DNA from 2 places in the Methylobacterium sp. V23 genome. Region 2 is predicted to be linked to the other one. Evidence: predicted binding sites of a transcription regulator. Region 2 holds the regulator's gene; the other holds the start of a gene.
What was found. Region 2 encodes LexA, which represses DNA repair genes until DNA is damaged. Its sites were predicted from a motif close to TGTTCNNNNTGTGTTCNG; they were not measured.

Region 1 (4,416 bases), on a different contig from region 2:
AGAGTGGCCCCGGCCTCGTAGGCGGCCTGCGTCGAGGCGATCTGCTCGGCCACCGTGACCGGCAGCGCCGGATTATCGGATTTGCGGGGCACCGAGCCGGTGATCGCGACGGCGATGACGACGGGCTCGTTCATGAGACTTCCTCCTGTGCGGATATGGCGGTGGACACCCCTCCCCGCCCGGCATGGCCCGCATTGGCCGCGACCGCAAGCGCGGCGCTCCGGGCGCGACAGAACCCTTTCCGGGCCCGCCCACCCGCCTTAAGACTGGCGCTCATGAACGACACGATCCTGATCCTGAACGGCCCGAACCTCAATCTGCTCGGCCAGCGCGAGCCCCACATCTACGGGCACGCGACGCTGGCGGACGTGGAAGCCCGGTGCCGGACCCTGGCCGCGGACTTCGGTCTCGCCGTCGCCTTTCACCAGAGCAATGCCGAGCACCAGCTCATCGACTGGATCCAGGCCTATCGCGTGGGCTCGGCCGGCATCGTGATCAATCCGGGCGCCTACACGCACACCTCGATCGCCATCCTCGATGCCCTGAACGCCTGCGAGGTGCCGATCATCGAGTGCCACATCTCGAACGTGCATCGGCGCGAAGCCTTCCGCCAACATTCCTACGTCTCGCTCGCCGCGACCGCCGTGATGGCGGGCTTCGGCACACACGGCTACGAACTCGCCGTCCGGCACATCGCCCACCTGCGCGGCGCCTCCGAGACCTCGGGCGGGCTGACTTAGACGGCCCTGGTCCGCAGCCGGGCCAGGCTGTTCCAGGCCGGCGCCAGGACGAAGCTCGTCACCGGGATCAGGGCTGCGCCGATCACGAGACCGACGAGGCCGGAGCCCGCCGCGGTGACGAGCCATTCGACCGTTCCGGCGAGAGGACCTGCGACGCCCGCCGCCCCGGCCGCCGCGGCGTGGATGGCGTGGCCGATCTGGGGCAGGCCGTAGCCCTCGAGGCCGTGCACCAGGATGCCGCCGCCGACCCAGATCATCGCCGCGGTGCCGACGATGGCCAGGATCTTGAGAAAGCCCGGCATGCCCTTGACCAGGGCGCGGCCGACACCGCGCACGAGGCTGCCGAAGGCCGAGCGCGACCCGTTGGCGGCCATCGCGACCCCGGCATCGTCCGCCTTCACGATCAGGGCGACGCCGCCATAGACCGCGATCGTGATCCCCACTGCGACGACGGCCAGGACCGTCGCCTTCATCCAGAGGGAGCCCTCGGGCAGGGCCGCGAGGGTGATCGCCATGATCTCGGCGGAGAGGATGAAGTCCGTCTTGATCGCGCTCGAGACCTTCCGGTCCTCCAGGGCCCGGGCGTCGCCGGCGGCCTCGTCGCGCTTCGCCTCGTGGGCATGGGCCAAATGCGGGAACAGGGCCTCGTAGACCTTCTCGGTGCCCTCGTAGGAGAGATAGGCGCCGCCGAGCATCAGCAGGGGCGTGATCGCCCAAGGCGCGAAGGCGCCGAGCGCCAGGGCGGCGGGCAGCAGGAACAGCAGCTTGTTGCGCAGGGACCCCAGGGCGATGCGGCCGACGATGGGCAATTCGCGCTCGGCGGCGAAGCCCACCACGTAGCGGGGCGTCACGGCGGCATCGTCGATGACGACGCCGGCCGCCTTCACGCCGGCGCGGCCTGCCTGGGCCGCGACATCGTCGAGGGAGGCCGCCGCCACCTTGGCGAGGCCCGCGACGTCATCCAGAAGCGCGATCAGTCCGATGCTCACGGGAACCCCTGCCTGCCGGGCCGCAGCCCTGCGCGCGGAAGGTCGCGGCGAGCTTGGCCTTTACAGGAGACGAACGGGGCGGCGATTTGATCCCGGAGCCGTGCCGATGACCGTCGGGACCTGGCGTCCCGCTCGGTCATCGGCCCTGGCGTCGACCCTAGAACGGGATGTCGTCGTCGAGGTCGAAGTTCGGCTTGGAACCGCCGCCACCGCCGCCGCCGCCGCCGCCGCCGCCCGAAGCGGGCCGGCGCTCGCCGCCGCCGGAGGAGCGGCCGCCGCCGTATTCCCCGCCGCGGTCGCCGCCGCGTCCGCCGCCACCGCCACCGCCGCCGAAATCGCCGCCACGGCTGATCTGGCCGCCGCTTTCCTCGTCCATGCCCATCTCACCGCCGCCGCTGCGGCCGTCGAGAAGAGTCAGCTCGCCACGGAAGCGCTGGAGCACCACCTCGGTGGTGTACTTCTCGGCGCCGGACTGGTCCGCCCATTTGCGCGTCTGGAGCTGGCCCTCGATGTAGACCTTCGAGCCCTTGCGCAGGTACTGCTCCGCCACGCGGGCAAGATTCTCGTTGTAGATCACCACCGAGTGCCACTCGGTCTTCTCCTTGCGCTCGCCCGACATCTTGTCCTTCCAGGACTCCGATGTGGCGATGCGCAGGTTGACCACGGGATCACCGGAGGCGAGGCGCCGTGTCTCGGGGTCGCGCCCGAGATTGCCCACCAGGATCACCTTGTTCACGCTGCCGGCCATGCCGCTCTCTCCTACCGATCGATCTCACTGCGCGCTGCGACCCCGAACCACCGGGACGCCGCCCTGTCATGGGCCTCTCGGCCCCCGGCGGCAATCGCGGTCGGCGGGATGTCCCCGTGACTCTCAGGGCAGCGTGGCGCCCGTATGTTCTATCTTTGTTCTGCCATTTCGGCAAGGCACCCCTGGGGGGAAGCGCCCTGCTCTCCGCTCAGCGGATCCGTACGATGAGCTTGCCGAAATTCCGGCCCTGGAGCAGGCCCGCGAAGGCGTCCGGGGCCTTCTTGAGACCGTCGACGATGTCTTCCCGATGGACCACGAGGCCCTCGCGCAGCCAGGCCCCGACGTCCTGCAGGAACGCGGATTCCTGCGCGGCGAAGTCCCAGACGATGAAGCCCTGGACGTGCAGGCGCTTCGACAGGATCGCGCGCATCAGCACCGGCACCCGGTCGGGACCGGGCGGCAGCTCGGTGGCGTTGTAGCCGGAGACGAGGCCGCAGACCGGGATACGGGCGAAGTTGTTCAGAAGCGGCAGCACCGCGTCGAAGACCGCGCCGCCGACATTCTCGAAATAGACGTCGATCCCGTCGGGGCAGGCGGCGGCCAGCGCATCCGGGAAATCCTCGGCGCGGTGGTCGACGGCCGCGTCGAAGCCGAGGGTGTCACGCAGGAAGGCGCATTTCTCGGGGCCGCCCGCGATGCCCACCGCGCGGGCGCCTTTGCGCTTGGCGATCTGTCCGACGAGGGAGCCCACCGGTCCGGTCGCGGCGGCCACCACCACGGTCTCCCCGGTCTTGGGCTGCCCGATGTTGAGGAGGCCCGTATAGGCCGTCATGCCGGGCATGCCGAGGATGCCGAGGGCGGTGGTGACCGGGGCGGCCTCGGGATCGAGGCGGCGCAGGCCGCGGCCGTCGGAGACGGCGAAGTCCTGCCAGCCGCCGAAGCCCACCACCGTCTCGCCGACACGGTAGTCGGGATGCTGGGACTCGATCACCTCCGCCACGGTGGCGCCCACCATGGTGTCGCCGATCGCCACCGGCTCGGCGTAGGATTTCGCCGCGCTCATGCGTCCGCGCATGTAGGGATCGAGGGAGAGATAGTGGTTGGCGAGCAGCACCTCGCCCGCCTTCGCCACCGGCATCCGCGCCTCTTCGAGCCGGAAATGCGAGGCGTTCGGCTCACCGTGCGGACGGGCGGCGAGGACGATGCGGCGGTTCACGTTGGTCATGCGGGGCCTCCGGGGGTTCGCGAAGCGTTTCGCGATGGGCGACGGGTGCGCGGCGGCCGCGCCCGGTCGGGAGATCCCCCGACAGATGGGACGGAAGCGGCCGATGACAATTCCGCGCGGGTCGGGCGACGGGTCCGGGGTGTCCTCCCCGCGTTGTCCCGGGACGGGGACCGGCACGGGAGAGGTCAGGATGGCACGGGGATGGCGGATGATCGGGGCGATGCTGCTCGGCGTCACGGCGGCCCAGGCGGCCGAGAACCCGCTGGCGCGCGACCGCTGGAGGTCGCGGGTGCTGGTGATCTCCGCGCCCGAGGCCGGCGATCCGCGCGTCACGGCCCAGCGCGGCGCGCTGGAGAAAGCCCGCGCCGGCATGAAGGAGCGCGATCTCGTCATCCGCGAGGCCTTCGGCGACACGCCTGAGGCACTGCGCCTGCGCGCGGCCCTCGGACTGCCGGGAGACGGCTTTCGCGTGGTGCTGGTGGGCAAGGACGGCGAGGCCAAGCGCACAGAGACGGCGCCGATTCGGGCCGACGCGCTGTTCGAGACCATCGACGCGATGCCGATGCGTCGGGACGAGCGCCGCCGCTGAGGCGCGGACGGGCAGCCGACGAAAAAAGGGGCCGCACGCGGCGGCCCCTCCGAGAATCCGATCGCGAATCAGATCGGGCGATCCGATCAGTAGCAGCGCTCGACCAGCACCCGGCGGTAGCCGTA
Region 2 (4,416 bases):
CGGGGAATCAGGCCGTGGTGAGGCGCCCGGGCTGGTCAGTGCTGACCGGATGCGACAGACTTCGCGGGGCGCGCCCGGGTCGATGACCGGGAAAGCCGTTGTCCGTCCGCGAGGCCGCCATGTTCAATGTGTTCGATCTCCTTCAGGCGCAGGGGGGCGCCAGCGCGCAGGGTTTCGGACGGCAGTTCGGCTTGTCGCCGGAGCAGAGCCTGCGCGCGATGCAAGCCCTGCTCCCGGCCTTGACGATGGGGCTGCAGCGGAACGTCGCCCAGGATCCGACCGGCTTCGCGCATCTCTTCAACCTCGTTGGGCCTGCCGCGTCGAAGGCGTCGAGCGCCACGCCGCAGATGGACATGCTGGTCCAGCAACTCTTCGGCTCGCCCCACCTGAGCCAGGCGGTTCTGCAACAGGCCGCCGCCGTCAGCGGCGTCGCGATGCCGGCCCTGAAGCAGATGCTGCCGATCATGGCGGGCATGGTGGTGGCGGGGATCGTCCACGTCATGATCAACCAGGCGCCCGCCGCAGCGCCGGCGCCGCGCGCGGAGGCGAACCCTTTCGGCTTCCCGCCCAATGCCTGGTCGGAGATGATGCAGGTGTTCCTGAAATCCGGCGGCAGTGCCCCGGAGCCCGCGGCGCCCGCGCCTCAGGTCCGGCCGCGCCCAGCGCGGCTCGCGGCCTCGTCCCGGCCCGAACCGGCCGCGCCGGACACGTCCTCCGCGGAAGCGCCCTTCGACCTGATGCAGCAGATGTTTCAGACGGGCCTGGAGGTACAACAGGAGAACGCCCGCGCGATGCAGCGCCTGTTCGATACCTTCTGGCACGATCCCCGCGACCCGACCGAGACGGCCGGTCACGGGCCCGGCGATCGGCCCAAGACAGGAGGCACCGGGCAGCGCTAGCCGAAGCCGGCATGTGCGGAGACGCAGGCGATCGCGGAGACGCGGGCAATCGACTGACCTGAAGCGTTGCTGTCGAACTCAACACCGCGTTCCACAATCCCCATCGCGCCATTGCGTTGGGCAAGGGGCCTCTAGACAGGAACCCTTGCAGAACACTTACGGAACGTTTAACGTGTTCGTGGTTTGTTTCTGGTGCCACCCGCCGCGATCCGTGGCCCTAACGAAGAGTGCCCTGCATGTTGACGCGTAAGCAGCTGGACCTGCTCCAGTTCATCCAGCTCCGGATGCGCGAGAGCGGCGTTCCCCCGTCGTTCGACGAGATGAAGGACGCTCTCGACCTGAAGTCGAAGTCGGGCATTCACCGCCTGATCACGGCCCTCGAGGAGCGCGGCTTTCTGCGCCGGCTGCCCAACCGGGCGCGGGCGATCGAGGTGATCCGGATGCCGGAGAGCCTGGGCGGGAATTCGGGTACCCCGCGCACCGCACCGGCCCCCGAGGTTCGACGCTTCACGCCGAGCGTGGTCGAAGGCGGTAAAGGCAAGGGCCTGCCGGCCGGCGCATCGGTCTCCCGCCTGCCGACCACGCAAGCCACCGACGAGAGCGGTCGGGCGGTGACCATCCCGGTGATGGGTCGGATCGCGGCGGGTACGCCCATCTCGGCCATCCAGGAACAGAGTCATTCGGTGACGATGTCACCCGATTTCCTGGCCGGTGGCGAGCATTACGCCTTGGAAGTGCGCGGTGATTCGATGGTTGATGCCGGCATCCTCGACGGCGACCTGGTCGTGATTCGCAAGCAGGATACGGCCAATACGGGCGACATCATCGTGGCGCTCATCGACGACGAGGAAGCCACGCTGAAGCGCCTGCGCCGGCGCGGCTCATCCATCGCCCTGGAAGCGGCGAACCCGGCCTATGAGACGCGGGTCCTCGGCCCGGATCGGGTGCAGATCCAGGGACGGCTCGTCAGCCTCGTGCGCCGCTACTGAAGGATTTCTCCGTTCGGTTGTTCACCGGCAGGGTCCAACGGATCGTCGGTGCGCTCGGGGATCGCCGGTAGAGCCGTCGCCGACGGTGGCGACGGTTGCGGGCGTGGTCCCGTCTGATCCGACGGCGGCGGTGACGGGGTTGCACGCCATGGCACGACGTCGCCGGGATGCTTCGCGGTGACGAGGGTCGGCCCATCGCAGGTGAAGCGGATGGCGGTTGCGCCGTGCGATCCCAGGAAATCCCGGTCGACGACGATCGGCGCGGCACAGCCTGCGGGTGCGGATTGCCGGGTGATCAAGATCGTGGCCCGGGCGCAGTCCTCCCCGAGGGCGCGCTTGTCGGTGATCAAGGCGAGCACGCGGCCGTCCGGCGTTGTGAGGGTACAACCCAGGCCATCGCAGCGTGAGCCCTGATACCCCGCGATGTCCTGCACCCTCCGATCGTCGCCATCGGCCTTGAGCCATTGCGCCAGCACGAAGGGGAGCGGCCGTCCAAGGGTGGCGAGGCGCCCGTTGCGCTCGCGGATGGCTGCGCCTGCCCCCTCACGATCGATGTAGATGTCGTAGCGGTCCGGGGCGGCGGCACAGGCCAGGCCGATCGCTGCCGGGATGAGGCCGAGCCAGCGCAGCGAAGAGGCCGGAAGCGTCAGGACGATCAGGGCCACTGCCAGAAGGCCGAGGGCGCCCGTGCCGAAGGCCGGGACCACCACGACGGCGTGTCCGAAGCCCGCAATCCAGGTGGAGATGGCGAGCATCCCCCGCACCGCGAGGCCCATCGCCCACCAGACCGGCTGATCCAGTGCGAACGGATAGGCCAGGATCCCGAGAACCGCCGACGGCATCACCGCCAGGGAGACCAGCGGCAGGGTGAGCGCATTGCCCACCAGCCCGAAGGGCTGCACCGTCTGAAAGTGATAGGTGGCGAAGGGCGCGGTGGCGATCTGGGCCACGAGGGTCGTCGCCAGGGTGCCGATGACCGCGGTGGTCACCAGGGCGAAGATCCGGGGGAGCGGGCCGGCCCCATCGCGCTGCAGCGCGCGTCCCGCGATCAGCGGCGCGCAGGCGATCAGGCCGGCGACCGCCCCGAACGACATCTGGAAGCTCGGGCCGAGGAGGCCGTCCGGCTCGCGGGCCAGGGCGATCAGGGCGGCGATGGCCAGGTTGCGCATGCTGAGCGCCGGGCGGTCGACCAGGATCGCGCCGAGCATCACGAGGGTCATGATCAGCGAACGCTCGGCGGCGATGTCCCAGCCGGAGAAGACGCAGTAGGCCGTGACGCCCACCATGGCGACGGCAGCGGCGATCTTCTTGATCGGCCAGTGCAAGGCCGCGAACGGAACGACGGCCAGGAGTGCCCGCACCAGCCAGAACACCACGCCGGCCGCCAGGACCATGTGGAGGCCCGAGATCGACACGACGTGGTAGATGCCGGCGGCGCGGAGGATGTCGTTGGTCTCCGGGCTGATCAGGCCGCGCTTGCCCGTCACCAGGGCCGCGGCCACCGCCCCGGCTTGGCCTCCGTTGGCGTCGGTGATACGGCGCGTCAGGGCGTTTCGGGCCGCATCCACGGCCGCAGCGAGGCGAACCTGCCAGTCCGCCGGCTCGGCTGACGGCCGCAACGCGACCTTGCCGACGAGGGAGCCCACCGCGCCGATCTCACGGAAGAAGGCATCCCGGGCGAAGTCGTAGCCTCCGGGGCGGGCGGCCTCCGGCGGCGGAAGCAGGCGTGCGGTCGCGGCGATGCGGTCGCCCGGCTTCAGGGTGTTCGCCTTGCGATAGGACACGCGCACCCGGACCGGGCGGACCTGGGCGCCGAGAGTGCCGAAACTCTCGACGCGGATGATCAGGCGTGCCCCCTGCTCCCGCTCGTCCAAGCCTTCGATGGTGCCCACCAGCGGACCGATCGTGGTGCGGGCGAGGATCGGCCCGTCGACCCAGCGGACCCGCGCCGCGGCGGCGGCGAAGCCGAGGAGCGCGGCCATCGCGGCGAGCACCAGGGCCAGACCGAACGGGCGCGCGACGAGGAACGGCGTCGTCGCGGCGAGCAGCGCTGCGGCTGCGAGGGGCGCCAGGAGCGACGGTGTCCCCTGCGTCCCGAGAAAGTACACAAGGATGCCGCCTCCGAACGCGACGGCGAGCCAGGGGAACAGCCGACGCTGCTCGATCTCCCGGCGCCAGCCCGCGCGGAACCAGTCCAGGATCAGCCCGGCGCCCGGTCGACGCGCCGCGAGGTGGCGCGTGATGCGCCCCATCGCCGCCGCCGCACGCGCCTGCGCCATCGCGAAAACCTCCGGGCGTGCGTCCCGGACCGAAAGCGGGCGAGACGCCCTGCAATCTTAGGAACAGGACGATTTCTTAACGCGTGCCCGCGCGCATGCTACACGCGCGGTTCCGGGCCGGTCGATCCGCTTCTCGCCCGTATCACGAGCCATTCAAGTCCAGATTGATGTCGTCAGCCGTCGTCACGCGTTTCGCGCCCTCGCCAACGGGCTACCTCCACATCGGCGGGGCTCGCACGGCCCTGTTCA

Region 1: a site for LexA is predicted at 2,623-2,640, ahead of ssb (single-stranded DNA-binding protein). Genes of this name have one in related genera too.

The regions. Positions count from the first base shown of each region.
Region 1 is NZ_PDHT01000008.1:785-5,200, forward strand. It holds gene CRT23_RS09515 (3-keto-5-aminohexanoate cleavage protein) at 1-134, opposite strand, end outside; gene aroQ (type II 3-dehydroquinate dehydratase) at 276-740, shown strand; gene CRT23_RS09525 (DUF808 domain-containing protein) at 737-1,729, opposite strand; gene ssb (single-stranded DNA-binding protein) at 1,887-2,477, opposite strand; gene CRT23_RS09535 (NADP-dependent oxidoreductase) at 2,686-3,702, opposite strand; gene CRT23_RS09540 (DUF4174 domain-containing protein) at 3,893-4,291, shown strand; gene CRT23_RS09545 (hypothetical protein) at 4,378-4,416, opposite strand, start outside.
Region 2 is NZ_PDHT01000017.1:23,702-28,117, forward strand. It holds gene CRT23_RS16635 (DUF937 domain-containing protein) at 120-899, shown strand; gene lexA (transcriptional repressor LexA) at 1,136-1,888, shown strand; gene CRT23_RS16645 (ComEC/Rec2 family competence protein) at 1,882-4,167, opposite strand; gene gltX (glutamate--tRNA ligase) at 4,335-4,416, shown strand, end outside.